Regions from separate parts of the Paenibacillus sp. JT22N1 genome, predicted to be linked through region 1. Evidence: predicted binding sites of a transcription regulator. Region 1 holds the regulator's gene; the other holds the start of a gene.
The links. The regulator Rex, encoded in region 1, represses fermentation and respiration genes when NADH is low (regulators of the CRP and FNR family bind a similar motif). The targets are predictions, from matches to a motif close to TTGTGAAATATTTCACAA.

Region 1 (16,228 bases):
GCTACAATTGCTCGTTTCGACTATCTTTCTGTATCCCATACAGATTCTTATATGAAAGAGTTTTCTGCTGTCATTGTAGACTCTTGCCAGCATATGCTGGATGCGTTCAAGCTTCTGGCGAAGAAAAAATACATGCAAATTCCTGAGCATACGGTTGCTATTAATTCCCTCGAGAATGACGGAGACCGTTTGATGCGCGAAGGGATTCGCCAAATTTTCATCACACGTAAAGACCTGTACGAAGATTTTAAATTAAAAGAAATCTATGAGCGTTTGGAAGAAACAACGGATGCTTGTGAAGATGTAGCCAATATCCTTGATAGCGTTGTACTTCGTTATTCATAAGGCACATTCGTGTCCATGTTTACGAAGAAAGTTTTCCAAATGGAAAACTCTTAGGAGGAAATCATGTTAACTTATTTAATCGTTATCGTTGTGCTTGCCTTACTTTTTGATTTCATTAATGGATTTCACGATACGGCTAATGCGATTGCAACTTCCATCTCCACTCGTGCATTAAGTCCCCGTGTAGCCATCGCCATGGCCGCCACACTCAACTTTGTCGGAGCCATGGTTTCCTCTAAGGTTGCCAAAACCGTTGGAGGAAGCATAGCGAACCCAGCCAAAATTGAAAATGGCGTTGAAATCGTCATTGCTGCTTTACTTGCGGCTATCATTTGGAACTTGTTGACCTGGTATCTGGCGATTCCCTCATCTTCTTCGCATACACTCCTTGGTTCGCTAGCTGGAGCTGTTATCGCTGGTGCTGGGGTCCATTCGGTGAATTGGAATGGTTTTACTCAAATTATTATCATTTTAGTACTATCGCCCATTATTGCTTTCGCCCTAGGTTACCTAATTATGATTTTGATCAAGTACATCGTTATATGGTCTGGAAATACATCTAGATCGAAGCTAAATCGCATATTCCGTACCTTGCAAATTTTATCCGCGGGATTACTTTCATACTCCCATGGTGGGAACGATGCACAAAAAGCAATGGGGATTATCGTATTTGGTTTGGTCGCAGCCGGTGTTCAAACAGACCTGGAAGTACCTCTCTGGGTGAAAATTGCTGCCGCATTGGCCATGGGACTAGGAACATCCATCGGTGGATGGCGAATTATTAAAACCGTTTCCGGTAAGATTGTTAAAATCGAGCCGATCAATGGTTTTGCCTCGGACTTAACGTCATCACTCGTTATTCAGTTCTCTACTCATTTGGGTAAACCATTATCAACGACTCATGTTATTTCTTCCGCGATTATCGGGACAGGCAGTGTCATGCGCTTCCATGAAGTTCAATGGGGCACGGTTGGACGCATGTTGATCACTTGGGTTATTACGATTCCAATCAGCATCGCGCTCGCATTCTCGATCTACTTCGTTTTATTCAGATTCATTTTCTAAAAATAAAGGCACGCCCCAGGTAATCGGGTCGTGCCTTTTTCTAATCCAAATAATAAGCTAAACTTTGCAATTCTGTTGTAAAATCCGCATGATGCACACGCACTTCGGGAGGAACCTTAATAATAACGGGAGCAAAATTCAATATGGCTTCGATCCCGCATTCTACGAATTGATTGGCTACATTTTGAGCTTCATTCGCAGGAACCGTAATGATGCCGATGCGAACGCCTAATTCAGATAAAACACTCTTCATCTCATGCATCGGTTGAACAATAAGATTGTTGATCGATTCCCCAGCTTTGCTTGGCATTGCATCAAAAACTGCGACAATTTTCATATCATTGCGTAAGTAAGTATTATAATTGCATAAAGCGCGGCCTAGGTTACCCGCTCCAACAAGAGCAACTTGAATATGGCGATCCAACTTCAAGATCTGTCTAATCTTCTCAATTAGATAAGCAATGTCGTAACCGATTCCCTTTTTGCCGAATTCCCCGAAATAAGCCAAATCCTTGCGAATCTGTGCCGGATTCAGATCGAGTTTTTGACCCAAATCCTGCGAAGATACCGTCGATACATTTTTCATTGCAAGTTCATTCAGAAAGCGTAAATAAATGGGCAGCCTCCGAACGACGGCTTCCGATATTTTTTGTGTTTTCAACTCTACGCCTCCCCCATCCACTCTTCAATCCTAGGTAACATTTGCTCGGTCGTCATATGCTCTATCTTCGGACCAGGCAATGAATAAAGGAAGTGCTTGCCATAATACGTATCAATGACACGAGTATCGTAGATGATAACGATGCCTTTATCGGATGCACGTCTGACAAGTCGGCCAAAGCCCTGCTTAAATCGAATGACAGCCTGCGGTACAGAAAATTTCATAAATGGATTCTCATTGCGTTTCTTAATATTTTCACATTTCGCCTCGACAAGAGGATGATTTGGCGGTTGAAACGGCAATCGTATAATAGCAAGACAGCTTAGCGCATCTCCTGGAATATCGACACCCTCCCAGAACGAGCTGGTGCCCAGTAGGACGCACATTTTGTTATCTTGGAACATCCGGGTCAGTTTACTCCGATTGCCGCTGTCAACCCCCTGTCCGAGCACTGTAATTCCATGTGGCTTCAAGAGATCCTTCATGCCGGCATAAATTTGCTTTAGCATACGATTCGAAGTGCACAAAATCAACATACGTCCTTTGGTAATTCGCGCAACATCACTAAGCGACTCAATAAGTGCGTTAATAAAAACAGGATCTCCGGCACCTTTGATCGTCGGGAAGTTCCGAGGAATCACGACGAGAGCTTGCTCTCTATAATTAAATGGAGATGGCAATTGAACGGTTTTTAGCTTGCCCGATTCTTCATCCTCAGGAATGACTAATCCTAATTGATCCGCTGAATATTGAAAAGACTTATTAACAGACAAAGTCGCGGAGGTCAGAATAATACTGTCTTTGGTCTCAAAGAAATGCTGCTGAAGCAGCCCACTTACATCGGTAGGCACCGATACAAGCTGCAGCGACTTCGATTTCGCATAGGTACCCGCTTCCATCCAATACACATAACCCTCATCGGCCATTTTCATAAAAAAGTGCAGGGCATCTCGATGGTTGTACAGTTCTTTTACCGTGCCATTCAAATCGGTGACTAAACCTTGGACCCCAAAAACTTCCTGCATGTCCTTCACTTCATTTAACAATTTATCAAGCGTGCGGAGTAAATCATTCGCATTCAAATAAATATTGTCTTCCATGATCAGAAGCTCTCGCCACTCGGGTGGAAGCGTTTCGGGCTTCATCCGCAGTACGTATTGTGAGTTTTCCGATTGCGAAGGATCGCTCCTAGAAGATAACAGTTCATAGAGCGCTTCGCTGAGCCGATCCCAATCCTCTTTGATTTGCACGATTTTGGGAAAGAGCCCGTCAATGGTTTGACTCCAAGCGGCAGCGCGTTCCGGCTGCTCATCCGATTTCTGCAATCGAAACCGCAGCATCGGTAATTGGCCGCTGCGATTATCTTTATATAGCCATAGCAACGAATGATAAAATGCGGAAGAATGCAGCTCAATACCAAGATGCTTACTGGCCACTTCTTCGAAGTGATGAGCCTCATCAATGACAAGGTGCTTGTAAGACGGTAGAAGGCGGTTCTCAGCCTTCATATCCGTGAAGAGGAGGGAATGGTTCGTGATGATCACATCGGCCGTATTGGCGTCATTCCGAGCGCGATGATAGAAGCATTTCTTGTACCAAGGGCACATGCGATTCAAACAAGAATCGGTGTCACTTGCAACCGAATACCAGAATTGCGCACCCTTATTTCCAAAATGCAGCTCCTCTTCATCCCCATGCTCCGTCTCACTCAGCCATACAACCATTTGCGCTGCCGTGATCGGATCTTCCTTGCCATTCTCGTAATCACGTGTTGTTAGCTTTGTCTCGAATTTACGCAAGCATAAGTAATGACTTCTGCCTTTGAGTACAGCAGCTTTGAAAGGGATAGGGAAAATCTCCTTCAAGAGAGGAATGTCCCGCTCACGGAGTTGTTCTTGCAAGTTAATCGTATGCGTAGAAACAATCACTTTCTTCTCATACTTGATGCCATAATAAATAGATGGTATTAAATACCCTAGTGACTTCCCTGTTCCGGTCCCCGCTTCAATCATCAAATGCTGATCATGCTCGAGTGACTTTTCAACTTCCCGGATCATCTGCTCTTGGGATTCACGGTCTTCAAAGATCTCGAATTTTTCCCGTAAGGCTGTTTTCAAACCTTGATGGAACTCTGTAAAAGAAGAACCTAAACCATCCGCATCGGAGTCTTTGCGCGTATCTTCCTCATCGCCCCAATCCGTGACACCCAGCGTAAATTGCCTGAAATATCGATTCGTATCCAAATCCACACTGGTGATAGACTCTTTGTAGATGCATATTTCATCAAGGAACCAGCCTAAATCGCTGTTGCCGTTTTCGAAAATATGCTGCAAGCGTTGAATCGTTAGAAGTGGCAACCCCAGCAAGCGTTCCAAACAAATAATCCATATGGCTGCCGTTACTTCCGCATCACTATCCGCCTGGTGTGGCCTTTCATGATCAATACCAAATAAACCGGCTACCATGCTGAGTTGAAGACTCGAAATCGATGGAAATAGGATGCGCAGCAAATCCATCGTATCCAGCACACGTCCTGTGAATGGCGGGTATCCTGTTTTCGTCAGTCCTTTTTGTAAAAAGGATAAATCAAAAGCCGCATGGTGCGCCACAAGTACACTATCAAACAACAGCGGGAACATTTCCGCCATGACTTGGTCAAGTGGGGGAGCATCCGCAACCATGTCTTCCGTAATCCCTGTAAGTGTTGTAATCGAAGAAGGTATACTTATCCCTGGTTTGACCAGAGAAGTATACCTGTGAGTAATTTGAAATTGATCTATAATGACGAGTCCAACCTGAATAATTTCATCCGCAGGCTGACTTCCTGTCGTTTCAAAATCCAAAACTGCAAATTTCATGACGTGTATCTTCAATCCTTTCGTCCTGCACTTCTCCTAGCATACCAAATCTTATTAGGAAAAGGGAATACCCAGTTAGCCGCTTCCGTTTTAGGATTCGTCCAAATTGATCAGCGGCTCCATGCAAGAAGGATCAGTGTGATACGCTTTTTGAAAATATTCAAAGGCTTTTTCCATATTTTGATTTTGCACTTGTATGCAGCCCATTGCGTTGTAGGAAATGGCCTTCATCTTGGTATTGTCGGTCAAGGGCAGAAGGAACTTGAAGTGTTGATACGCTTCTCCAAACTCCCCTTTGCGCAAATGACCCATCGCTAAATATACCCTAGCTAGCAAGAAATCCGGCTGCCTTTGAATCAGCACTTGGAATTCTTTGATCGCTTGATCGTACATATAAAGCTTGTAATATCCCTGGCCCCGCATGAATTCATCCGTCTGCTTTCCCGACACATCTAGATCCATCAGCTCATCATGAAGGGTTTGGGTACTCATCGGTACGGCCCCATAAAACTTTCCCAACTTCTCCTCAAAAAGCAGCCACGCTTCGATGAACTCATCGCTCATCGTTTTCAACACCTGCAATTGTTCGTCGAGCTCCGCCTTTTTTTCCACGTCACTATTCGGATATTCTTTTTGGATTTCTTCCAAAACCTCGTTCATTGTGGAAAATAAATGCTTAAACATTTGGCATCCCACCTTTGCTTCGAAAGCTTATCCTCATTCTTTGTAAACAGAGCCGATTTCATGCATGGAAGTGATCCCTCTTAAAGGATGGTGGAATGCTCTTCTTCTTTGAGAAGCTGCGCAACTTTATTATTATCACCCATAATGGCAATCGTTGGTTGATGCTTCTTGGCTTCTTCTTCGGTCATCATCGCATAAGAAATAATAATAACCGTATCACCGGTCTGAACTAACCTAGCTGCAGCCCCATTTAAACAAATCACACCTGTGCCGCGCGGCCCTGGAATAATATAAGTTTCGAGACGTGCACCATTATTGTTGTTCACGATTTGCACTTTCTCATTCGGCAACATACCAACCAAATCGATCAAATCTTCATCAATCGTAATGCTTCCGATATAATTCAAATTCGCTTCCGTAACGGTTGCCCGGTGGATCTTAGCTTTCATCATTGTTCGAAACATGGAGGTCACTTCCCTACTTGTAAAATTAAATTATCGATCAAACGCGTTTTGCCGAATTTAACAGCCAAAGCAATGATAATAGAATTGGTATGATGGCTATTTTCAAAAGGTTCTAACGTCGGATAAGCTAGTACCTCTACATAATCAATAATGGCTAAAGGTGAAGAAGCAATATATTGGCTCACCAAGCCTTCAAGCTCCTGCGGTGTGAAAGTTGTATGTGATTCCACAAATGCCTTTGCTTTCTGTAAGGATTGAGACAAAACTAAAGCTTCCTTACGCTCTTCCACAGAAAGATACACATTGCGTGAGCTCATAGCGAGCCCGTCTGATTCACGCAAAATAGGACATGGAACAATCTCGATGCCGAGATTGAGATCTTGCACCATTTGCTCAATGACAGCAACCTGCTGGGCATCCTTCAGGCCAAAAAAGGCTTGATCAGGCTGAACAATATGAAACAACTTGCTAACGACAGTGGCGACCCCATCAAAGTGTCCAGGGCGTGATGCTCCGCAAAGTCTGGAGGTAAGACCTGTCACACTGACAGTAGTGCGCGTCGGTGACGGATACATTTCGCTTACTGATGGCATAAACACTACGTCAACGCCCGCGGCTTCGGCTAATTGCAGGTCCCGCTCCGTATTGCGCGGGTATCGCTCGAAATCCTCACCTGGACCAAACTGAAGCGGATTAACAAATATACTTAGCACGACAAGTCCACTTTGAGCACGTGCTTTGCGTAGCAAACTAGCATGGCCTTCGTGTAAATAGCCCATAGTGGGTACAAACCCAACAGATTGGTCGTTCTTGCGTCGATAGTCCCTTATGCGAGAACGCAAATCAGCAATTGAATGAATCACTTCCATTGTCTGGATCGCTTCCATGCTTCTCACTTCTCCTTATCGCCGTATAAGTATTCAACAACATCGTTGTCCATATGAAACGTATGCTCTGGCGCAGGGAATGCCCGTGCTTTCACTTCTTTCACATATTCCCCAATACCTGCACGAATAGTTTCCCCTATATTCGCGTATGCTTTTACGAACTTTCTGGCAGCACTGTCAGAACCATACTGGAGAAGATCATGATAAACAAGTACCTGGCCATCGCAATGAATCCCAGAACCGATTCCAATCGTAGGAATCGATAGCTGCTTCGTTATCCATTCAGCCAGTTCATCAGTCACCAGCTCTAAGACCACTGCGAAAGCTCCCGCTTCCTCAAGAGCTTTCGCATCACTGAGCAGTTTCTCTGCTTGTTCGGAGCTGCGTCCTTGTACACGGAATCCACCAAGTTGATGTACGGATTGTGGCGTTAAACCCAAATGTCCGACCACTGGCACACCCGCCTCCGTGATCGCTTTGACGGTTGCCGCAATCTCAACTCCGCCTTCCAACTTAACCGCCTTTGCTCCACCCTCTTGCATTAATCGGGCAACACCACGAAATGTTGAGTCCAAGCTTCCATGGTAAGTCAAGAAAGGCATATCCGCTACAATGAACGTATTTGAAGCTCCACGCACCGCAGCTCGCGTTTGGTAAACCATATCATCCAGTGTGACAGGCAGGGTTGAATCGTAGCCTAGTACTACATTCCCCAGAGAATCTCCTACAAGGATGACATCAATGCCAGCCTCTTCCGCCAAGCGGGCTGAGGGATAATCATAAGCAGTTACCATTGTAATGGGAACGCCATCTTGCTTCATTTTTCTCATCTTAGCTGTCGTAAGCGGCTTACGTTGTTCCATTGTTATCCCAACTTCCTCATATAAAATAAAAAACCTTTTAGCTAAGAGCTAAAAGGATCGCATGCAGAAAGAATCCAATGATCCCTCTGTCTCGGTCCCATAAGGCTCAGAGCAGAATCCAACATCTTGTTTCAAGTCCTATTCCTTTGTAAACAAACTACAATCGTCAAGCTGCAAGTGCAGTTCCTTTAAGGATACCGCCTTGTCTTGCTATTATACCAAATGTTGCTTCCATTTGATACCTTTACTTCAGTTCAATATCTCCGGAATAGATCTTTATTTTCTCTCCAGCTTGCGTTATTACCGTTAATGCACCTGAATCATCCAACGAATCAGCGATGCCTTCAATGACTCCTGAAGGTGTATATGTACGGATTGGACGCTTTAAAGTTACACTGAGAGCCTCCCATAGCAAACGGATTGGGGCGAAGCCTTTCTCCATATAAAGCGCATAGAGATCTTCAAACTCTAAAAGAAAAGCTTGTACCAAACTTTCTCTTGGGATGTCAGCGCCCGATTCAATCGCAAGTGAGGTCGCAATATTCCGAAGTTCCTCGGGATAATCTTCCCTTTTCAAATTTACACTGATGCCAATCCCTGCAACCACATACTTGAGCCGTTCATCTTCCCCACTGCTTTCAAGTAAGATACCACTTACCTTCTTGCCTTTAATAAGAAGATCATTAGGCCACTTAATCCCGATGTCTACCTGGCACACCTTCTGGATGGAGCGACACAGTGCTACCGCACTAAGCAGTGTTAATTGAGGCATGAAATAAACCGGAATGCGCGGCTTTAACACAAGACTCATCCAGATCCCTTTACCGGCCGGAGAATGCCACGCGCGCCCCATTCGCCCTCTTCCAGCTGTCTGTGCCTCTGCCAGCACAATCGTGCCTTCAGGAGCACCTGATGCAATGAGAGCGTGTGCTATCGTCTGTGTAGACTCGACTTCCCCGTAAACATGGATTTTCTGGCCAAGAACCTTGGTTTTCAATCCGCTCAACAATTCGTTCACTTGCCATGAATTAGGCTTGCTCAGCAATCGGTACCCTTTCCGAGGCGCAGCTTCAAATTCATAGCCTGCCGATCGAAGCTCTTCAATATGCTTCCAAATCGCGGTGCGGCTAACGTTAAGTCGGCGGCTGATTTCCTCGCCGGAAACGTAAGCTTCCGGGAACTCTTGGAACAGCTCTAATATACGTTTGTTCATACGAATTCACTCACGATCTATCGGGAATTTATTTGGATGTCAATTCATCTGGTAATACTGCAGTTGTTGTAGTTCGTGCAACATTTTGGAGGTAAATCAGTGTTATTCTATAATCTGTTGTACAATGTACAACAATTTGGTGCTATATAGGCCATTTCGCAACTAATGGGCTCGAAATGTTGTACAAACTGCAACTTCAAGTTGCGAAATAGCCTTTTGCGTGTAAATTGTTGTAGAAAATGCAACATTGGTATCCACTATAGCTATCAAAAGTAGAAAAGAAACCCTGACTTGTTGTACAAAATACAACATCGCTCGAGTGGACGGATACTTAATTCATCATTCAAATTATAAAAAAACCGCGCTGCGCTGCTACTTCGCAGCACGCGCGGCAAGTAAAAGTGATTCTCGCTCGTTCGGGATTTCACCGAGCGCGGTTCGTTCAAGCAGCTGCTGCAGCAGTATGCCCATCCATGGGCCCGGCTGCCGGCCAAGCTCCTCCGCCAAATCCGTGCCGGATATGGCGAGTTCCTTCAGGCTGAAGCAGGGAACCTCCTTCAGCCAAGCATCCCCGCGACGCAGCAGCTCCGGCGCGGTGGTCTGCAGGAAGCGCGCGAGCTCGCCGCGCTGCTCAAGGCTTTGCGGCAGCACGCTCAGCAGCCGCAGTAAAGCGCGGGCAGCGGCTTCGCCGCGGCGCACCGCGCCAAGCTTCCAGACCCGCTCCAGCGGAGCCGGGTCCTGCACTAACGCTAACGCGGCGTCCTGCGAAGCGCCGCTCGTAAGCTGCGCGGCCACAGCCTCGCGCAGGGTCAGCACCGCCACGACCGCTTCGCAATCGGCGCGGGAGAAGGTCAGCTCCTGGAGCGCCGTGCGGACTGTGTCCGCCGGCATCTCCAGAAGCATCAGCAGCATAGCCCAGCGGTCATGCTGCCCTTCAAGCGCGCTGACAGCGTCCAGCGCGTTATCCCACGCGAGCCAGCGCTCAAAAGGCAGCGGCAGCTGCTTTTTGAGGTGCGCCGTGAGGCGGCTCGCCAGCAGTAACCGCACAGCCCTTGCGGGGGCTGGGCCTTCGACCATGCGCTGCAGCTCGCTGCGCACGCGCTCCATAGCGATGTGGCGCAGCAGCGGAGCTTGCGCAAGCAGCGCTTGCCAAGTGCTCGATTCGACCTCCAGTCCATAGGTCGAAGCAAAACGAACACAGCGAAGCATGCGCAGCGCATCTTCGCCGAATCGCTCCCCTGCAGCCCCTACGCAGCGCAACACACCCAGTTCCAGATCCTTTTGCCCTGCAAAAGGATCCAATACAACGCCCGCCGCGTCCATTGCCATAGCGTTCATCGTAAAATCGCGCCGCTTCAAATCCTCCGTCAAATCCGAAATGTATTCGACAGATGTTGGGCGGCGGAAGCCCTCATACTCCGTTTCCTTCCGAAACGTCGTCACCTCATAAGTCCCCTGTGACAGGATGACGGTTACGGTGCCGTGCTGCAGCCCTGTCGGCGCCGTCCGCGGGAAGCAGGACATAACCTGCTCAGGCAATGCTGACGTCGCAATGTCGATGTCCTTTATCGGTCGGCCTAGCACAGCATCACGAACACAACCACCTACAAGATACGCCTCATACCCAGCTTCTGTAAGCTTAGAGAGAACTAAGGAAGCACCACGATCTATTACTTTTATTTTAACAACATCCGACATGTTACTCCTAACCTGCTAACATCCTCTTATTGACAGGACGAAGCTGTAATGCGATGAGATTCTGGAAGCTCTCTTCCCAGCACGCGATAATAAATTTCCTCATATTGAACCGTAGTTATATCATTACAAAATGTATGCCGAGCACGAGTCAAGCAATTCTGCGCCACTTGTTCGTACAATACTTGATTACTAAGCAAGTTAACGACATGTTCGGCCATTTTATCAGTATCCCCAACATCCGCTAAATAGCCGGTTTCACCGTGCGTAATGAGTTCGGGAATCCCGCCGGCATTGGAGCCGATCGTTGGCACCCCGCATGCCATCGCTTCTAGGGCGACTAGACCGAAGCTCTCTTTTTCCGATGGTAGCAGCATCACGTCAGCAAGGGATATCACCTGTGCTACATCATCCTGTTTACCACAGAACGTTACCTTATCTGTAAGGCCAAGTTCCTTTACCTTAGAAATCATTTTGGATAAATCAGGACCTTCTCCCACGAACAAAAGACGCGACGGAATCTGCTTGCTGACTTTTGCAAAAATATCAATAACATCCTGCACACGTTTAACAGGTCTGAAATTAGAAATATGAATAAGAATCTTCTCTTCCGGCCGGGCAAACTCGCCTCTAAGCTTCGAAATATCACGCGGGTAATACACCCGTTTATCGACGAAATTATAAGTTAGATCTATGTCACGGTCGATGTCCAATAATTCTCTTGTTTCTTTGATTAAATCTTTCGAAACCGCTGTAACCGCATCGCTTTCATTAATAGCATAGCGAATTAAGTCAGAAATCGATTGATCCTGTCCCAGAACGGTAATATCCGTTCCATGAAGTGTCGTGACAACCTTGAGCTTACTACCAACCATCTGTTTCGCCAGAAGTGCACATACAGCATGAGGAATGGCATAATGAACATGAAGTAAATCTAACTCTTCCATCTTTGCCACCTGCGCTAATTTACTGGCGAGAGAAAGGTCATAAGGCGGATACCGAAAGACATAATATTGACTGACTTCCACTTCATGATAAAAAATATTTTTATGAAATTTACCCAAACGAAAAGGCATACTGTGTGTAATAAAATGAACCTCGTGTCCTTTTTCGGCAAGCAGCTTGCCAAGCTCAGTAGCGACAACACCTGAACCACCTAAAGTCGGATAACAGGTAATGCCAATCTTAAGTTTATCTTTCATCATGCACCTCTTTTCCGATCAAACGAATCGATCTACCACCAAGGGCAGCTTAGAAACGAAACCTTCTGCATAAGTTAACAAGCGCTTTTGACCTAATACGCGATCTCGAGCTTCCACTCGTTCAATATAGCCTTGATTTAAGGGTGTGGCTACCGTACCTTGACCCGTTATAAATTGTGAGCGGTAAGCGCTCAGCGCTGCAATTTTTTCTTCATAACAATCGGTTACATCCACCATAAGATCAGCTTCATAAACGTCATTTATAAAATAAAAGTACATCTGCTCCACGTTCACAGGCTCAGAATCAGGCAAATACTTGCGAAGCTTAGCGTTAAAAACAGCTTCCTGAACCAACCCCGAACAGGCAACATGGTCTGGATGCCGATCCTGCCAGTAGGGTGCAAATACGATTCTCGGCTTAAATTTACGAATTTCTTGCGTAATACGCTCAATATTTGCCTGTGTGGCAAATAATCCTCGATCCGGTAGTCCCAGATTCGTACGAACCTTCACGCCAAGAATACTCGCAGCCAGTTCAGCCTCCTCGATCCTTGTTTCTACAGTGCCATTAGAGGACATTTCGGCATAGGTTAAATCACAAAGTCCAACCTTAAGCCCACGCTTGGTATGTTTGGCAATGGTGGCCCCCATGCCAATCTCAGCATCATCTGCATGTGCGCCAAATATAAGAATATCGAGAGATTCGCTCATCTTATTCAATACCTGGCTTATATTTATGTACTAACTCTCTCCAACCGAAATCACCGCGATCAAGCGCTCTGACAAGTAGTTCTGCTGTTGCTACATTCGTAGCGCAAGGAATCCCCTGAACGTCACATAGACGCAGCAGAGCAATAATGTCGGGTTCATGTGGTTGAGCCATTAATGGATCTCGAAGGAAAATAATAAAATCCATCTCATTTTGTGCTACCAATGCTCCAATTTGCTGGTCTCCCCCAAGTGGACCTGACATAAATCGATGTACGTCTAATTTGGTGCCATCCATAATCCGCTGTGCTGTCGTCCCTGTTCCATATAACTTATGACCCTCGAATACATGTTCATACGCTGTAACGAAGTTCACCATTTCATCTTTCTTACGATCATGGGCAATTAACGCTATCTTTAACATCTTGTCTTCCACTCCCCTAGGGCTCTTTAATCTATAAAATGCTCGAATCCATAAATCATACCGCTATATGTCATCACTTTACGTACAGCAATGGCAACGCCCGGCATATAGGCTGCACGATCATAGGAGTCATGTCTAATTTTGAGCGCTTGGCCTTGTTCCGCCATAATAACTTCCTGCTGAGCAAAAATTCCAGGCAGTCGGACGCTATGTATTCTAAATCCATTGTAATACCCACCGCGCGAACCTTCAATTGTTTCTTCTTCTTTCGGATTACCTTGACGCATCTCTCCTCTAACTTCGGAGATAAGTTCCGCGGTTTTCACTGCCGTTCCTGAAGGCGCGTCCAGCTTTTGATCCCCGTGATACTCAATAATTTCGAGATTTGGGAAGTATTTGGATGCTTGAGCCGCAAATCTCATCATAAGTATAGCCCCAATTGAGAAATTCGGAGCTATTATTCCGCCAATTCCACTTTCTTGACACTGCTTGTCCAATTCAGCAATAGCTTCCGGCGTAAATCCTGTTGTTCCCATTACTGGGCGAATTCCTAGGCGAATAGCCAAGTTTGTATGTGAAACCGCTGTTTGCGGTCCTGTAAAATCTACTAGAACGTCTGGCCAGGATTCTGTGAGAGCCTGTTCCAAATCATTGCTCATTATAACCCCACATTCTTCAAATCCTACCATCCTTCCCAAATCAATTGGGCCAGAGGAGCGGTTAACCCCCGCCACAAGTTCCATATCGGACTCTGTGAGAACGGTCTTCACGACCTCTCGCCCCATTCTTCCACTTGCACCAATAACGGCTACTCGAATTTTACGATCCATGTTTAGAATATCTCCTTTTTATATGTTTCAAGCCTATAATTTCATCTTTTGCTGATAGAGCGCCGCATGCTGTTTCGCAATTTCATGGTGAGGCTCCAAACGCACCGCTTCCATAATGGTTTGATAGGCTCTCCCATAATCCTTTCGAAAAGCAAAAGCTTCTCCTAGAATAAGATACGCTTCAATAGCCAGAGGATCAAGAGTAATCGCTTCTTTTAGTAAGAAAATCGCACGTTCCGCATGCTCAGACTCGGCACTTAGCTGTTTTTGTGCTTTTTCAACTAATTCTCTTGCATGCAGTACTTGCAGATGATAACGATAAACTTCATTATCTTTAACCAACTCTAATGCCCTTGAAGCATGCTCAATGGCTTTAAACAATTTGTTACTTCTTGCGAAAGTAATCGATAACTTGTAGTGATAGGCAGCATTGTTTGGTTCTTCAGATATCGCTTTTTCAAACCATTTAATGGCTTTTTCAAAATCATGACCAAGTATGGATTCGTACGCTTTCTGTATTTGATTTTCTCCATTCATCTGCCCATCCTCCTCCACCCGAAATCGAGTCTCCCGTTATTGGGGATGGTATAGTTTATGAAGCTTATTTAGTTTCGGTGTTAATTTTGGTCCATCGACCCGCGTCTCTCGTGTTGAATTTATGCATGATTTTTTCGTGTGCTTCCGTCAAATCAATGCCCAATGAGTTTGCGAAACAGATGGTTATGAAAAGAATATCACCGAGTTCGAGCTCAATTGAATTGTCTTCTTCTGTGCTTTTTTTCGGCTTTTCACCGTATGTGTGATTCACCTCTCGGGCTAATTCACCAACTTCCTCTGACATTCTGGCCAGCATAGCTAAAGGACTGAAATATCCTTCCTTAAACTGGGAAATATAAGTGTCAACCTCTTGTTGTATATCTTTAAGAGTACGTTCGGACATGTTCACCCTTCTTTCCATCATCTTCACCGAGCTATCATTACTATGTTAAACTATAGAAGAAAAGTTGACAAATTTTTTTGGTGATACCATCACGTATTTGGAGGAACAGGAATGAGATTTAAAGAACGGTTTGCTGATCGATTTACGAATGTTGTTGCAATTATGATCGGTACAGCTATTTATGCGTTTGGTTTGCACTATTTTGTTATTTCCAATGAGTTAATGGAAGGTGGGGTTACAGGTGTTTCCTTGCTGCTCAAATACGTACTAAACGTGCCACCTTCCCTATCTACGCTGTTAATTAATATTCCTTTGTTTTATATCGGATGGAAAAATTTTGGAAGAGGACAGATGCTATACACCATCTTCGGCGTCGTCTCGTTGTCTTTCTTTCTATGGATCATGGAGCTGCTCATTCGAAAAGAATGGCTGATCCCTTTTCACACCACGCAGGATTACTTTCTAGCGACTTTATATGCAGGTATTACACTCGGGACTGGACTGGGACTTGTCTTCCGTTTCGGTGGCACTACGGGTGGCTCTGATATCTTGGCTCATATCGGCAATAAGAAGAGAGGCTGGAGCGTTGGCCAAGTCATCCTCATTATTGACGTCATCGTCATTGGCTCTTCGTTAATCTATTTACCTAAAGAGAAGGTCTTGTATTCACTTGTTGCCGTCTTCGTAAGCTCTCGTCTCATCGATTATATTTCCGAGGGCGCTTACGCGGCCAAAGCATTTACCATTATTAGCGATCAAGCAACTCAGTTAGCACAAGCCATTACGACGGAACTAGACAGAGGAGTGACTTTATTCCCAGCTAGAGGCGCCTACTCCGGCAACAATAAGGAAGTAGTTTATTGCGTCGTCTATCGTCATGAAACCAGAAGGCTTCGTGAACTCATTCATTCAATGGATCCTAGCGCATTCATCATTATTGGTGATGTGCATGATGTTATTGGTGAAGGATTCAAACAAAAGTAACGCAAAAAGTGGGTCCAGCAGCTGTATAAGCATGCTCGACCCACTTTTATGTTTCACCTATTCTCACTATCTCGCGTTTGCTTAATCGGAACAATATGTCGTCCTGATTGATACATTCTCCATCCCACGAAGGATAGCACACTGACAATAATGAGACCAATACCTAACGACCAGATGATTGGTTGTCTAGGGTCCGTAATTGGCACGAAAGCGATCGCATCCTTGTTCTTCAGAAACAAATCATCCAAAACATGATTTAGATGGTCAAGCCCTGATTCCAATTGTCGAGTCGACATAGGTTGACTATTCAAATTCGTACGGATAAAAGCGAGCAGCGAATCAAGCTTTTCGACGGAAGCGGCATCTCGGCTAATCAGTAAGGACGGATGAATGATGGCAATATGC
Region 2 (16,228 bases), on a different contig from region 1:
TTGGCTTAGTCCAAGGCAGCTTTATTGCTATGTCAGTAGATAAGAAAGTATAAGTTTTATACTTTTGCTGCGCATCTACCTTGACAAACGTGCTCGTCCCAGAAGGACGACGGAGTCGTTTATCCTTGGTCCACCAGTGTTTCCCCGTGTTTCAATAGCTGAAGACGACTTGAGTCGAGCTCCCTTCGCTGCCAATCGGCCAACAACCGGTCAAGTGCTTCCTGCGGCGTATCATCGGCTAGCCGGAAAGCGCCATAATGCATCGGGATGAACGTCGCGGCTCCAACATCGAGGAACGCCTGAATCGCCTCCTCCGGTGTAACGTGCTGCATCCCCATAAACCACTCCGGCTCGTAAGCGCCGATTGGCATAAGCGCATAGCGAATACCTGGAAATCTCGCTCCGATGTCGCGGAAGCCCTGGAAATATCCGCTGTCGCCGGCAAAATAAATCGCATCGTTGTTTTCCTCGCCATCCACTAATAACTCTGCTGATCGATTGATCACCCAGCCTCCCCAAAGCGACTTGTTCGTATCCGTCAGCGTTCGCCGAGTCCAATGCTGCGCTGGAACGAAATGAAACTCCAGCGGCCCGACCGTCGTCTTCCCCCACCAGGGCAGCTCGTGGACCGTACTCATTCCTAGCCGCCTCATCTTCAAGCCAAGTCCTTCAGGCACTAGTGCGACAGGCGAGCCTTTCAGCTTGCGCAATGATCCGACGTGCAGGTGATCATAATGCGAATGAGAGAGCAAGACGATATCAACCGGAGGTATTTCATCAAGTGTAAGTCCTGGCGCCTCTAGTCTGCGTGCAAAGCCCATCCGGTTCGCCCAAACCGGGTCCGTAACGATCGTCAAGCCCGCCATCTGCAACAGGAAAGTCGAATGTCCTATCCAAGTGATCGTTGTTTCGCTGTGGTTATTCATAAGCAGCTCTTGCTGCTTATGTTCTGCTTGGCCTATGCGTAAGCTGAGATCTTTAACTTTCCCCTTTCGTTCTTGCTGCCATCGGCGAATTTCCTTCCATGTTTTCACCTTCGCGGCTGGATCCGCATTGCTATAACGTTTGCGTGCCATAAATCGCTACTCCCCTCAGCAAGCCCCTATAAGTCCTTTAAAATATTATCTCCGTATCTATTAAGATGTAGAATCTTATTGCTTTTGTCAATGTCCGTGAGGTGTGATCTATTTCACATACCGGAATGTTTTTTTGAAATATAATGAAGCCAGAAAAGAAAAAAAGGAGATGGTTCAAATGATGAAGTGGTTAAGGGGAAATCGTTACGCGGCCATGATGTTGACGATTATTCGTTTGTATGTTGGTTGGGAGTGGATGACAGCGGGATGGCATAAAATCGCCGGAGCAAAGCCATTTGACGCAACGGGTTATCTGAAAGGCGCAATTGCGAAACCAGTCCTTGAATCGGGAACTACGGATATGGTTTACGCGAATTACGTTGCTTTCTTGAAAAGCTTTGCCCTCCCCAATGTGGGCATCTTCAATACGATAGTTCCTTGGGGGGAATTGTTAGTTGGTTTGGGTCTGATTCTTGGCGCACTGACGACTACAGCCATATTCTTTGGATTATTAATGAACTTTATGTATATGTTCGCTGGAACGGTTAGCAGCAATCCATGGTTAGTACTTCTTGGATTCTTTATCATCGCCGCAGGCGCTAACGCAGGCAAGTTCGGCGTTGACCATCTGATCCTTCCGTATCTTCACAAATGGTTTGATAAACTAGTCGATAGACTTCATTTGAAGCCAAAATATAAATAAATGAGAACATTGGAGCGGGTAATTTACAAAGGATGTTCATATATGCGAAAAGAACCTACTCTTTGACTCAGTCCGCTGAAGAAGAGTAGGTGTTTTTTTCTCACTACAAAACGGGATAGAGGGAGTGTGATGGTGATGCTTACGGGCGTCATTTTGGCTGGTGGAGCGAACCGTCGAATGAATGGGGAACTGAAAGCATTACTTCCTTTTGGTGGACAGCCACTCATTGTTCGCCAAGTGGATCGGATGAAGATATTGTGTGATGAAATCATTGTTGTAACCAACGATCCTAAGTCGTATCTTCCTATCTTGGACCGTTCGGTACGGATCATTACGGATTTTCACACCGGCAATGGACCGCTTGGGGGCATGCATGCGGGATTGTCGCTAGCTAAGCATTCATCTGTATGGGTTGTTGGATGTGATATGCCTTTTATTTCGTACAAAGCTGCCGAACTTTTGTGGAACAGAAAGCGGGAAGGTATTGAGGCTGTAATTCCTTTTGTATCAGGTAAATTAGTTCCCCTGCATGGGATTTATGATCGAGAATGCAAGACAAAGATTCTTCCACTGCTCAATAAAGGTGAAACTCGGTTTTCTGCTTTACTGGAACATATTTTCTGGAGTGAGTTAGGGGATGACTATTTGCAGATGAATGGCGTCGATTTGAAATTCATCGCGAGTATCAAGACCATGGACGATTATCTAGCTTTCCAACACGCCGTGAAGACGGGGATGTAAGGAATTGTATCCTTTCTTAGATACGGAATGTGACATAAATCATAGTGGCCCCGGGAGAATGCTCCTAGAATGAGGATAGCTAGATTTTAAGTTGGAGGTGGGTCTGATATGAGTATTAGAAAATTAAGCAATGAGCAGCCCGAACAAATGAGAATAAACAAGGCAGATCAAGAACCAGTATTGAAAGGCACATTTGCCTCGGTCATGCTGCTTGGAGCTTTTCTGGCCATAACCTGGGTAGCTGTATTTCTATTATTTCTGTACAGACAGTAGTTCATTTCACGATTAGAAAAGGGTGGTTTAAGCCATGCATATTCATAAACTTGAGAAAATTTGGCTAGCAATTGGCATCAGCATGCTGATCGTGTTCCTTGGCGTATTGGGTGTTTCCGCGTTTGCCATGGGGGTAAAACCGCCAAGTGAGCATCATCATCGGATTGATCCTGCGAAAGTAACAGAGACAGCTCCTTTTGACAAACTAGGATTGTATAAGACCGGAGAAAAAGAATACGAAGCAGTGATGACCGCTTTTACATTCGGATATGCCCCAGACAAGATGGAAGTTCCTGTTGGTGCAACGATTAAGTTTGTAGTAACGAGCCAGGATGTCGTTCACGGCTTCGAAATTCCAGGAACGAACGTAAATATGATGATTGTTCCAGGCGAAATCAGCCAAGTTACGCATACGTTTACTAAACCTGGCGAGTACCTTATCTTGTGCAACGAATATTGCGGTGGAGCGCATGAATATATGAAAACTACGATTATCGTGAAATGACGGGAAGAAGCACAGAAGGGTGGAAGTCTGCATGAAGAAAGGGCAATTGGAATGGTTTGAAAATAAGTTCGATCTCAAAGACGGGAAGCTGGTCGTTGCACACATCATCGTGGCTTTCATTGCACTACTCATCGGAGGGATTGCGGGACTGCTGCAAACGTTAGTAAAGAGCGGGACGGTTAAGCTGCCATACGGCATCGGTTATTATGAACTTCTGACTGCGCATGGCGTTTTGATGGCGATCGTGTTTACGACCTATTTTATTATAGGCTTTCTATACTCTGGCATTTCATACACGTTAGGCGGAAAGCTGCTTCCGATCGTTAACCGAATGGGATGGCTTGGATTTGCTTTAATGACGGTGGGAACAGCGCTCGGGGTAGCGATGGTTTTGACAGGAAAAGCGAGCGTGCTGTATACGTTCTACGCGCCCATGAAAGCTTCTCCTTACTTTTACATTGGATTAGCCCTGTTGGTGGTAGGAAGTTGGATTAGCGGGTGGGGCATCTTCTATCAATTGAAGTATTGGAAAAAGACGCATCAAGGCAAGATCTCTCCTTTGTTTGCTTTTATGGCAGTCATCACGTTCCTTATGTGGCAAATTGCTACCATCGGGGTTGCTGCCGAGGTGCTGATTCAGCTCATTCCATGGTCTTTCGGATGGGTGGAAACGATTAATGTGATGCTCAGCCGTACCCTGTTCTGGTACTTCGGCCATCCGCTCGTGTATTTCTGGTTGATGCCTGCGTATATGTGCTGGTATGTGATTATTCCGAAAATTATCGGAGGCAAAATCTACAGCGACGCGCTCGCCAGATTGTCATTTATCCTGCTTCTGCTATTTTCGATTCCGGTTGGCTTTCATCATCAATTGATGGAGCCTGGCATTAGCTCATTCTGGAAGTACTTGCAGGTTGTCTTGACCTTCATGGTGGTCGTTCCATCACTGATGACCGCATTCTCGTTATTTGCAACTTTTGAGATAAATGGTCGTGCCAAGGGTGCCAAAGGGCTGTTCGGTTGGATAAAAGTCATGCCATGGAAAGATGTACGATTCTTCGCTCCATTCCTGGGTATGTTGATCTTTATTCCAGCTGGCGCAGGTGGATTAATCAATGCCAGTAATCAAATGAACGCAGTGGTTCACAATACGTTATGGGTTACGGGGCATTTTCACTTGACGGTTGCGACGAGTGTAGCGCTCACGTTCTTCGGAATTACGTACTGGCTGCTTCCGGCCGTAACGGGCCGTGTGCTGACTAAGCGCATGAACAAGCTTGGGATTATTCAAACGATCATTTGGTGTGTGGGCATGTTCTTTATGTCAGGTGCGATGCATCTCGTCGGACTATTCGGTGCACCGCGGAGAACGGCATTCACGACTTATGAGGGAAATGCGGATGCAGCAAGTTGGATGCCCTATTATGTATTCATGGCTATTGGCGGCACGGTACTATTCATTGGCGTGTTGTTGATGGTGTACAATGTCTTCGCCCTGCTTCGGGCGCCAAAGGGTGTGACAGAGTATCCAATCGGCGAAGCGATGGAGCAAGCAGAAGCGACTCCGGCCTACTTGGATCGTTGGAGTGTGTGGATCAGCTTATCGGTGGCGTTGATATTGATTGCTTATACGGTACCGTTAATGGATATGATAATGCATCCAGGCGTCGGTTCCAAAGGGTTTATCACTTGGTAAAAGGAAAGATGCACCGGACTTTATGTGAATAAAAGCTGGTGCTTTTTTACAATGAAGTGAGGCTGGAAAGTGGACTATATCGATAGTTCCGGACTTGGCGTACTGGTTGCGCTTCAGAAGAGAGCCCAGCTAAATGGCGGCGGGGTGGTCATTCAGGGTCTACAGGGGGATGTCAAAGTTCTGTTCGAACTGACTCGCTTAACGAACGTTTTTGAGATCCAACCCTAATTTTGTCATATTCACGTGAAAGAAGTCGCTGACCTAGAGGTGATAATCGTACATGAAAGATAAGCTGCGGCTTTATGCACGTGTATTTAAAAAGGTTATGGAATCCATCATGATTACAGATTCTGGAGGCGTTATCCTATCGGTTAATCCAGCGTTTACAACCACAACCGGCTATACGGAGGAGGAAGTGGTGGGTCAAACGCCACGTATTTTGTATTCCGGCAAACAGAAACCTGAGTTCTATATTCATATGTGGGCAACGATTCATGAAACGGGTGGTTGGAAGGGTGAGATATGGAACCGAAAGAAGAATGGGGAGCTGTATCTCGAATGGCTGACGATCAGTGCTGTGAGGGATAAGCAAGGTAAAATATCCAATTATGTAGGCATTTTCATGGACATAACGGAGCGCAAGAAGTCTGAGAAAAAATTGCAGCTGCATGCCAGGGTATTCGAAACCGCGAGTGAAGGGATTATGATTACGGATACAAAAGGAACGATTTTATCGGTCAATCCGGCGTTTTCCGAAACAACTGGCTATACGGATGCTGAGGCTTTAGGTCGAACTCCGCGCATGTTACATTCCGGGGTGCAGGATGCCGAATTTTATATTCAAATGTGGGCATCGATTCATGAAGCTGGCAGCTGGCAGGGCGAAGTCTGGAATAAGCGAAAGAATGGGGAAATCTACCCGGAATGGCTGACGATTAATACCGTTAGAAATGAAAATGGTAGAATCTCCAATTATGTCGGGGTTTTCACGGATATTACAGAGCGTAAGCTAGCGGAAGAGAATTTAAAATATTTGGCTCATTATGATGTATTGACCGGGCTCCCGAATCGATTTCTATTTCATGACCGACTGAGTCATGCGATTGTGCAGGCCAATCGTCAACGCCACTCTGCTTCCCTGATGTTTATTGATCTCGACCATTTTAAGCTGATTAACGATACATTGGGACATGCAGTTGGAGATCAACTGCTGCAGAATGCAAGCAAACGGCTGGAAAGCTGCGTTCGAACCAGCGATACGGTATCACGATTGGGCGGGGATGAATTTACGGTTATTCTACCCCACATTGATGAAACCAAAGATGCATTGCTTGTAGCGCAGAAAATACTGGAGGAGCTAGCCCTTCCTTTCTTGATAGCCGAACAGGAGCTGTTTATAACGGCAAGCATTGGAATCAGCATGTATCCCTTGAATGGTGAAGATAGCGAAACCTTAATCAAACAAGCCGATTCGGCCATGTATCGAGCCAAGGAACAGTCCAACAATTATCAGTTGTACACTTCAAATATGAACGCAACCTTCTACCGGAAAATGAAACTGGAAAACGGGTTACGAAAGGCATTGGAAAAAGATCAATTAAGAATTGTATACCAGCCGCAAATGGACATTCGAACGGGCCGGATCAACGGCATAGAAGCCTTGCTTCGCTGGCAGCACCCCGAGATGGGAATGGTGTCACCGAACGAATTTATCCAGATCGTAGAGGAAAATGGTCAAATTGTCGAAATAGGAGAATGGGTGCTGCGAAATGTTTGTGAGCAGAACAAGGCCTGGCAATCGGCAGGCTATCCTCCATTGAAATGTGCTATCAATCTGTCGCCCCGACAGTTCAAGAATAAGAATTTGATTGAAACGGTCAAGCAGATATTGGAGGAAACGGAGCTAGATCCGAGTTATCTATGCTTCGAAATTACGGAAAGCATCAGCATACACCAAATTGAGTCGGTACTGACGGTTCTGCATGATTTTAAAGAGATCGGGTTGGAGTTAGCCATTGATGATTTTGGCAAGGGACATTCGGCTTTAAGCTATTTGAAAAAGTATCCCATTGATATTTTGAAAATTGATAAATGCTTCGTTCAGGGCATTGAAATGGATCGAGGGAACGCCTCGATTGCCAAGGCCGTGATTGATATGGCCCACGGTTTGGGGCTCCGAGTGATTGCCGAGGGCGTGGAAACGGAAGATCAGTTGGCTTTTCTCAAGGATCTCCATTGTGATTCTATACAAGGATATTGGTTAAGCCGACCGCTGTCTCCCGAAGGGATCGAATCTTTTTTCATAGCCGACCAAGATTGAACCAGAGTAAGATAAAAGCCTTCCTACATGCTTGGGCAGTGCATGTAGGAAGGCTATTTTCATCCAAGGACAGAGGCCGATTTATCTCACTTTAAAGATTTCAATTTGTTTCTTTAAACTGGCGGATTGATCTCTCAATACATCGGAGGAGGCAGCGATTTGCTCCATCACAGCCGTCTGTTCCTGTGTTGAAGCGAATACGCCCTTCGCGCCCAACGATATTTTGGAGGCAATATCAGTGACATCTCGAGCTTCATTTAAGGTGAGTTGGACTTGATCCGATTGGCTTGAGACCATGGATGCAATATGATCCACGAGCTGATCGACCTGATTAGCTTCACCAACAATACTTTGAAGCGCTGAAGCGGTTGTCTCCCCATTCGCGGCTTCTTTATTAACCATTTCGAATTGCTCTGTAATTTTGGAGACGACATTCTTGACCTCGGACTGAATTTGATCAATAAGCTGATTAATGTCATGAACGGCTTGCGAACTTTGCTCGGCGAGTTTCTTCACTTCACCCGCCACCACCGCAAAGCCTTTACCGTGTTCGCCCGCTCTCGCAGCCTCAATGGAAGCATTCAATGCTAATAAATGGGTTTGATTGGCGAATTCACCCACAACGCTCGAAATATCGCTGATTTGCTTCGCATTGCTTTCCAGACGTCGAACGGTATGTATGGATTCTTGATTAGAAGTCGCAAGGCTTTGCATCCCATTAACTAAAGACTGAATCACTCTTGCACTATCCTTAATGGTAATAATCATTTGCGTCGTTAAATGCCGAGCATCATGGGCTTCTTTATTGATGTCATCGGTGGTTCTCATGATTTGTTCGACGGACATGAACATGGCTTCCGAGGATTTCGATTGCTGTTCAGCTCCATGGGATATGTCTTCAATCGTCGTTGTTATCAGTTCCACATGAGCTGCAGCATGTCCAATAGCTGATCTCAATTCATCCACATGCATATCGGTTCCTTGGAAGTTGACTGAAATTCCATCAATGATTTCTCTTAAATTTCCGATCATCATCGAGAAAGAAAGGCTGAGTGCTCTTAATTCATCATCCGATTTACTTGGAGTAATCATAATTTGCAAATTTCCTGCTGAGGCTTCGTTAGCTGCGTCTGTAAGCTGCAGTAGGGGTTTAATGAACCATTTTGCCGCAATCCATCCTAGAAAGCCTGTCCAGAAAATACCCAAAGAAAGGGTGATCCAGATGAACAGCCAATCCGGCATGTAATCTTTAAATAAACCTTGCAGGGTGAAAATAAAAAAGGCACTTGTCCCATAGGTTACGGTGGATACTAACGTGATGCCAAGTACCATTTTCTTGACTATACTCAATTTAAATTTTTTCATCTTCGTCAGTCCCCATTCTGCCTTTTTCTGTGATGATTTCTTCCAATAAGCACTTTCCAAAAATATAGCAGAATCTTGAAAACGTAGATGTGATGTTTCTCACAGCGATAATCAGCAAAGAATTTATACTAGAAATAGAAGCAAACGACGTATGTTGGAGGGATGAAAATGGCACGACTTTCAATAACCTGCATGTTGGGAATAGCCTCTTCCAACCCAGATGAACTTGATTTTGCCACGGATCGTCTGAAGGAAGAGCATAACCAATTAAGACAGCAGCTGAAGGCTCTCGAACATAGCGCTAAGGAAGTGAGCTTGCTGGATAATCCTGCTGAGGGAGTTCAGGTCTTGCAGCAACTAAGGCAGCAAACTGCTGATTTTGTGGAGGCACTGGAGCGCCACGCGGAGTGGGAGGGCCAGGAGTTGTTTCCATTTCTGCTTGATTATTTTCACCGACAATCGGCTCCATCGATAACGCCCTCCTTTTGGGTATTGGAAAAGGATCACCAGCTGGCGATTTCATTTATCCAAACCTTCAATGACACCATCATCGATTTAACGCCAATTGTCATCAAAAAACAGCTGATTGAGGCTGCGGCGCATCTCATACAGGCCTGCTTAATCTTAAACGATCACTTTACGATGGAAGAACAGCTCGTAATTCCTTTAACGGAGAAAGTACTAACGGACCTTGAATCATTCTTTTCCTAGTAATTGGACCCTATCTATCGGGATGCTACATGCGGCAAATCTCTTTGGGGCAGTTTTCGCAGTGGCATACATCGCGGAGATAGGTTAAATCCTTAATCACAATTTGGCCATTTTGAATCTCAAGAGCATCTTCCTTTTTCATATCACTCAACATCCGATTGACGCTTTCCCGAGTAGCTCCAATCATATCGGCCATTTCAGTATGATTGATCTTGTAATTGATCAGCGTATGCTCACCGTTTGGAACGCCATACGAATTACTGAGTCTGATAAGTAACGAACAGAGTGCGCCAGGTTTTCCGTACATCATTAAATCGCGGAACTTCGTTTCGGTCATGCGGTGCATAAGCCCCATCCATTTCATAAACTCGATGGCCAAGTCCCCATGCTGCCAAAGTAATACTTCGAGGTCTTTTCGTTGAATGACCCCAATCTCACAATCTTCTGTTACTTCTGCACTATAGCTTTGTACAGAGTTCTGAAAGGGATCGATCTGACCGAACAAATCACCAGTCTGATGCAGAGATAGGATAAAGCTTTTACCCGTTTCCGACAGCTTGGTGATGCGCACTCCGCCTTTCATTACGTAGTACAATTTATCCGCGACATCACCTTCCCAAAACAGATAATCACCTTTTTTTGCATGCTTCACATACATTATGCTTTGTAATTTATGGAAATTCTCTTCGGAAAAAAAGGCTAGAATACCGTTAACCGCCATCTGTACCAGCTCCTCAACGTTTCTTTGTTATCTCTATCTTAACGGGTTCAGACGGTTTTGTTTATCGGGAGTTCTGCTGATCTTTGGAGGGGAAACTCCCTATTTGGTGTGAGATAAATCACAAGTTCATCCCTAACTTTCCTGATGACTTCTGAGGTAATTTGCATGTGATTTCGCGCAATCTCCTGATAGTGAAATCAGGGTTTTCCCTGACATACAAGATGAGTGAAAACGTCTACAATGTTAATTAAAATAAATCGGCTCTGGTGCATAGAGGAAATGGAGGTGGCCTATATGGCTCATGGGGATGCAACCATCATAGAAGAGTTGGAGCGTTTGCGAAGCCTAACGTCAAGTGATTTTATCGCGCTGGCGCCATTGAATGACAATGCCCAGCGGATACGTTGGAAATATGCTTCAGGCAGCAGGAATGAACGCTATCAGCAAATGGTGATTAAATCGGGTCAAGGATTAGCAGGTTCCGTCCTGCGTCTCGGCCGATGGGTGAAGCTTGATGACTCGCATCCTGACTCTGATCAAGTGCGACGTACTTGTCCTGTCCTACTTGCCGAGCAGCTGCAGTCAGCAGCTGTATTTCCAATTTTGACGGATTCCGATAAACTCTTGATAAAAGGCTTGCTGTTCATCGGAAAAAGAACACAGCCCAGATATGCTCAGGCCGAGCTCCTTGTCGTTCAGGAAGGTCTCCCTACACTGGCTTGGTATCTGAAGGGGAATACAGGGGAAATAGTAAAATGAGTTCCATTACCGGAATTCATTTTATTTGTTATTATTAATATAATATGAGTGATGATAGGTAGTTCTAGCCGATTTATTGGAGGATGGGTATGCTTAAAATTCTGGTGGTTGATGATCATGCCGTAGTCAGGTCCGGATTAATGAGCCTGTTGAATGGAAAGAACAGCATGGAAGTTATCGGAGAGGCTGCCGACGGAAAAGAAGGTATTCAAGCAGCCCAATTGCTTAAGCCGGATGTCGTATTAATGGATTTAAACATGCCCCATGGCATGGATGGACTTACAGCGACAACAGAATTGAAGCGTCTGATGCCGGATTTGGCGGTGCTGGTTCTGACCATGCATGACGATGACGAGTACCTGTTTAGGGCTATTCACGCCGGCGCCTCAGGGTATATATTGAAAAGCGCTCCGCATGAGGAGCTGTTATCAGCCATTCGCTCCGTAGCATCAGGAAACGCCTATCTGTATCCTACGGCTACTAAACGGCTGATGAGTGAATATATAGAACGCTTGAAGCATGGAGAAAATATAGGTCCTTACGAATCCCTTTCGGAACGTGAGAAGGAAGTTCTGTCTCTGATTGCCAAAGGATTTTCCAATAAAGAGATAGCTGAACAATTGATTATTAGCGTAAAAACGGTAGAATCGCATAAAAGCAATGTGATGGAGAAGCTAGGGCTCAAAACGAGACCCGAGTTGGTCAAATTTGCGGTGAAGAAAGGATTGTTGAATTTTGAGTAAGGATGTAAACAGGGAGTATCCAGAAGTGATTGGTGAAAATGTAACTGAGCTTATAGCCCGCATGGATGATTATATTACGGACTCTTTGTATCAAACAGACCTGAAACAGTCTCTCAAACAACTGTCCAATATCAAGTTTGCCCTAGATGAATCGTCCATTGTTGCCGTCACGGATCATAAAGGGAGAATTCAATACGTGAACGATAAATTTTGCGAAATCTCCCAATATTCACGTGCTGAACTTCTCGGTCAAGACCACCGAATTATTAACTCAGGTTATCATCGGAAGGAATTCATGACCCTCTTGTGGCAAACGATCACCTCTGGCAAGGTGTGGCGCGGAGAGATCAAAAATAAAGCGAAAAGTGGCGGATTCTACTGGGTAGATACGACGATTGTGCCATTCGTGAATGAGCAAGGGCAACCCTACCAGTATCTTGCGATTCGTAACGAAGTGACGCAATTAAAGCGTGTCGAAGAAGAGCTGCAGCTTATGATGTCGCAGGTCATGCAAATTCAGGAGGAAGAACGAAGGAAATTTTCGCGTGAGCTGCATGATGGCATCGGACAGAGTCTGTTCTCACTGTTGATTCAGATGGATAGAGTGATCGGGGAAAGTGAACAGTCCGAAATAGCCGGGCTTCGGCAGGTTGTTTCCGGAATCATTGAGGAAGTACGCAATTTGGCGTGGGAAATCCGTCCTTCTGTTCTGGATGATTTAGGTGTAGTGCCGGCCATTCGAACTTATATAGAAAATTATACGGGGCATTACGGCATACGAGTCTTACTTGAAAGCAATTTGCGTAAGCGATTGGGAGCTTTGGATGAAACGACCATATACCGCGTCATACAGGAGGCTCTTACCAACGTAGCCAAATATGCCGATGTATCAGAAGCTAGCGTGTTCGTTCATGATAAAGACTCATTTGTTGAAGTGCGCATCGAAGATCGGGGAAAAGGTTTTGTTCGCAGTGGCGGCTCCAAAGGTGTTGGGCTGTTCAGTATGGAGGAAAGAGCCAAGAGCATAGGCGGTGAAATCGCTATTCATTCTGAATTAGAAAAAGGGACGACAATCACCTTGATAGTTCCGAAAAAGTGAATTGTACGTCCCTGCCTAGTAGGTGATTTTTATTTTCTTCATTTTAATAACTCCTCGTATCATATTTTTTAGTTTTGTCCGAAATCACGGCCATCCTGCCCTGACTTCTTACACTTTGATTTTAGCAAGATCAAAACGTAGGCAAATCTATGGAAAGACATGTCTTCACAAAGAAAAAGGCAGAACGTTTGATCGCTAAAGCATGATTAATCTCATACTCTATGCCAAAAGTCATGCCCATTTCATTATATTTGATGACGAACTGAGAATACGGCTGCTTGTGTTCGGTCGCGCAATCCTAGCTTAGTTATGACATTCGATACGTGATTTTTCACTGTACCTTCCGTGATAATAAGCAAGCCTGCAATTTCTTTATTATTTAATCCTTGGCCTAATAAAGCTAGTACCTCTTTCTCCCGTTCGGTCAGTTGACTGAGCTGGGCAGGCTCATTGATATGTAAAGGATGAGCATTATCCGGGTTCCATTCCGACATTTTTTTCAACTCGTTAAGAAGCGTTGCCGTTATATCTGGTTGAAGTACAGTCCCGCCATTGTATACAGTTTGAATCGCACTTACGATTGCCTCAGAGGGCATATCCTTCAACAAATAGCCGTGAACGCCTTTTTCCAAAACTCTTAAAATTAACTCCGCGTCATCGAAGGTGGTCAGAATCAGCACCTTTGTCTCTGGTAAAGCCCGAAGAATTAATTCCGTTCCTTCCACGCCATCCATGCCAGGCATTCGGATATCCATCAACACAACATCCGGTCGCCATTCGAGCGCCTTGGTATAGGCATCTCTCCCATCCACCGCTGTTCCAACGACTTCCATGCCTGATTCCAACCCGATGATGGTTGCAAGTCCCTCTCTCATGAGCCTCTGATCGTCTACTATGAGGATTCTCACTTACTTACACGCTCCATTTCCGTTAACGAATAAGGGAATTGCACTTCGACAGCAAAACCGTCTTGCGGGTCCATGCTAAAATGCACCTCTCCGTTCCATTCCCTGACTCTTTCTTGCAAATTGATTAAACCAAACCCCGGTTTCAGTTGGGCAGGAACCTCTCCGTCATTACGTATGCACAAAGAGAAACCGGTCTCCGAATAGGCTAACAAAATTTTCGCATTTTTCGCATGACCGTGTTTATGAGCATTCGTCAGTGACTCCTGTACAATTCGATAAGCAGTTAATTGGAGATCACCTGGCAGTGGGACAGGTATCCCATTTACTTCAAAAGCGGTTTGAACCTCGGCAAATTTGGTAAACTCCTCCGTTAGCTTCTCAAGGCTATCATTTAAGGAGGTGGACGTAACAGGCTCATCGCGAATAGCTCTTACCGAAAGCCTCACCTCTTGCAAAGAAGATCTAATTAGATCTTCACAGGCTAGATAAGTTTGTTCACTGCGTAAAGGATCCAACCTGCTTAGCTTGCGAGCCGCTTGCATTTGAACCAATAATGCCGTCAATTTATGACCTACCGTATCATGAATTTCTCGTGCAATTCGCACTCTTTCCCTAGTCGCTGCCCACTCCTCCGTTTTGAGAGCATAGTCCTGAAGTCGCTCATGGGATTGCATCAATTGCGCATACAACTGCATCGTATCCCGACGTGCGCGTTGATAAAAATTGATTAGAGCGCTCACAATACCTGCGAAAATAATGAACGAACAGGTAATAAAGTAGCCAATTTCATCGATTCGTTTAAATAAATACCAATCAATGCTTCCCATCGTAATAATATACACGACCAGCAGCAGTAAGCATGTAATGATTAGCATTCGGGTGTTCTTTAAAAACATTAAAATCGCTAAGGCTGTAATTCCAATAAATAGATGATTCGGGAAATTTCCGTCTATATATATATAACCGTAGGAAGCGGATACCAAGAAATCTAAGATGAGGATGTGAAATAGCCAATTGTGTTTTTTTTGCATCTTTAGATAAAATAAATGAACAAAAAGAAAAACCGCTAATGAAAAGACAACAAAACTTAGACCCCAAAAAATCGTAATTGAATTCTTGAAATAGAAAACACTGGTTAAAGCCAAATCAAAAGCAAGCTTTATGCCAAAAAACAGCCTCCATGAAAGGGGGTTCTTTCTTATTCTATCCGTCTCTTGGATCATTCTCTTCTGCTCACCTCATCTAAGTTTGATGCCTACGATAGTCTCCTGGCGTTACGCCTGCGTGCTTCTTGAACGTTCTATTGAAATGACTTATATGATTATAGCCTACACGGGTAGCAATCTCGGTCACATTGAGGTCCGTTCCCCCTAGTAGCTCCATGGATGCCTGAATACGAATAGCTGATAAGAGTTCGATATAAGATTTACCTCGCACAAGCTTCAGCATATTGCTGAAATAAGATGGAGCCATCAATGCTTTTGCGGAAACCTCTTCCAAATGAAGATCCTCATTGTAATGCGTTTCCATGTATCCGATAGCTTCATAGAAGGCTTCTCGGTGATGTGCCACCCTGTTGCGCTCATGTTGACTTTGCGTTTGTGAATAGTGTTTATACTGCCTGCCGGTAATGACTAGGAGCTTCAACAGCTCGGCCTTAATCGCTAACCGATAGCCTTCTTCTTGTTCTTCCCATTCCGTGAGAATGACGTTCAGCAGGTTCTCGACCACGGACTGTGTAGGAGGAGGGAACGCCATTTTGGGCAGCAGATCGGATTCGGAAATCAGGGGTCTGATATAGGCAAAATCAACGAAGGTCTGCATATGTGCCAGGTCCTGAAAGCTTTCATTAATCGCATGGGGCATGAAATCAACCTGTATCATAACAAAATCCATGGAATCACGGGGTTCCAAACGATGCTCTTGAAAGGGCGGGATCGAGAAGAGATCACCTTTGGTCAACACATATTGTTGGCCCGCCGCCCAATGAAGACAACTGCCGGACATCATGTAGCACAGCTGTAGGTGCTCGTGAGCATGCTGATATCGATTCATATTAAGCGGTGTTCGCACTTCGATTTTAAAAGGAAACTGCTCGTCGAGTAACCCTTTGTAGGCATAGATCGGATAATCAGACATACAAGACCTCCACTAAATTCGTACGTAACTCATTAGCTAAAGATAATGGTACACAGATTCGGGGAATTGTGCAAAAGAAACGTGGAAAAGGGAAAGCGATTTCTTTATTTCCTTGCAATAATAGAAGGAAATTAAGTTACCAACTAGATTTAGGAGGAAATGGGGGAAAGCAGTATGAAGCAACTGGCATTTAGCACGCTCCCCTGCGATGGCTGGTCTTTGGCCGAAATGATTATGTTTGCCAAGGAATGCGGTTTTAGCGGAATGGAGCTGAGGGAAGGGGCCACATGGGGCATAACCACCGAAATGGCTCAGGATGAGCGGAAAGTGGCGATTCGGAAATTCGAGGAAGCGGGCATTCGAATCACCAATATTGGTTCAAGTGTATGTTTCACAGGCGAGAGAGGGGATGCAGAGCAATTCGATAATTTCAAAAAAGTCGTTTCGCTCGCTCGTGATTTGAAGGCTG

Region 2: AC58UU_RS30305 (hemerythrin domain-containing protein) is a predicted target of Rex. The motif match lies at 8,767-8,784, and genes of this name have one in related genera.

What each region holds. Positions count from the first base shown of each region.
Region 1 covers NZ_JCAUAW010000006.1:211,722-227,949, forward strand. Annotated here, with positions in the region: gene AC58UU_RS13960 (DUF47 domain-containing protein) at 1-345, shown strand, start outside; gene AC58UU_RS13965 (inorganic phosphate transporter) at 409-1,410, shown strand; gene AC58UU_RS13970 (redox-sensing transcriptional repressor Rex) at 1,451-2,071, opposite strand; gene dinG (ATP-dependent DNA helicase DinG) at 2,074-4,929, opposite strand; gene AC58UU_RS13980 (tetratricopeptide repeat protein) at 5,020-5,613, opposite strand; gene panD (aspartate 1-decarboxylase) at 5,694-6,077, opposite strand; gene panC (pantoate--beta-alanine ligase) at 6,083-6,946, opposite strand; gene panB (3-methyl-2-oxobutanoate hydroxymethyltransferase) at 6,970-7,827, opposite strand; gene AC58UU_RS14000 (biotin--[acetyl-CoA-carboxylase] ligase) at 8,072-9,046, opposite strand; gene AC58UU_RS14005 (CCA tRNA nucleotidyltransferase) at 9,413-10,738, opposite strand; gene bshA (N-acetyl-alpha-D-glucosaminyl L-malate synthase BshA) at 10,765-11,937, opposite strand; gene bshB1 (bacillithiol biosynthesis deacetylase BshB1) at 11,956-12,648, opposite strand; gene AC58UU_RS14020 (methylglyoxal synthase) at 12,650-13,069, opposite strand; gene dapB (4-hydroxy-tetrahydrodipicolinate reductase) at 13,096-13,899, opposite strand; gene AC58UU_RS14030 (tetratricopeptide repeat protein) at 13,933-14,436, opposite strand; gene AC58UU_RS14035 (nucleotide pyrophosphohydrolase) at 14,501-14,839, opposite strand; gene AC58UU_RS14040 (YitT family protein) at 14,951-15,823, shown strand; gene AC58UU_RS14045 (sporulation protein YpjB) at 15,877-16,228, opposite strand, start outside.
Region 2 covers NZ_JCAUAW010000019.1:103,480-119,707, reverse strand. Annotated here, with positions in the region: gene AC58UU_RS30350 (MBL fold metallo-hydrolase) at 120-1,076, opposite strand; gene AC58UU_RS30345 (DoxX family membrane protein) at 1,255-1,779, shown strand; gene mobA (molybdenum cofactor guanylyltransferase) at 1,909-2,520, shown strand; gene AC58UU_RS30335 (cytochrome c oxidase subunit 2A) at 2,629-2,793, shown strand; gene AC58UU_RS30330 (cytochrome c oxidase subunit II) at 2,828-3,298, shown strand; gene AC58UU_RS30325 (b(o/a)3-type cytochrome-c oxidase subunit 1) at 3,330-4,994, shown strand; gene AC58UU_RS30320 (STAS domain-containing protein) at 5,064-5,222, shown strand; gene AC58UU_RS30315 (putative bifunctional diguanylate cyclase/phosphodiesterase) at 5,275-7,314, shown strand; gene AC58UU_RS30310 (methyl-accepting chemotaxis protein) at 7,396-8,679, opposite strand; gene AC58UU_RS30305 (hemerythrin domain-containing protein) at 8,848-9,390, shown strand; gene AC58UU_RS30300 (Crp/Fnr family transcriptional regulator) at 9,416-10,111, opposite strand; gene AC58UU_RS30295 (GAF domain-containing protein) at 10,406-10,870, shown strand; gene AC58UU_RS30290 (response regulator) at 10,960-11,613, shown strand; gene AC58UU_RS30285 (PAS domain-containing sensor histidine kinase) at 11,606-12,712, shown strand; gene AC58UU_RS30280 (response regulator) at 12,958-13,620, opposite strand; gene AC58UU_RS30275 (sensor histidine kinase) at 13,617-14,495, opposite strand; gene AC58UU_RS30270 (helix-turn-helix transcriptional regulator) at 14,863-15,759, opposite strand; gene AC58UU_RS30265 (sugar phosphate isomerase/epimerase family protein) at 15,934-16,228, shown strand, end outside.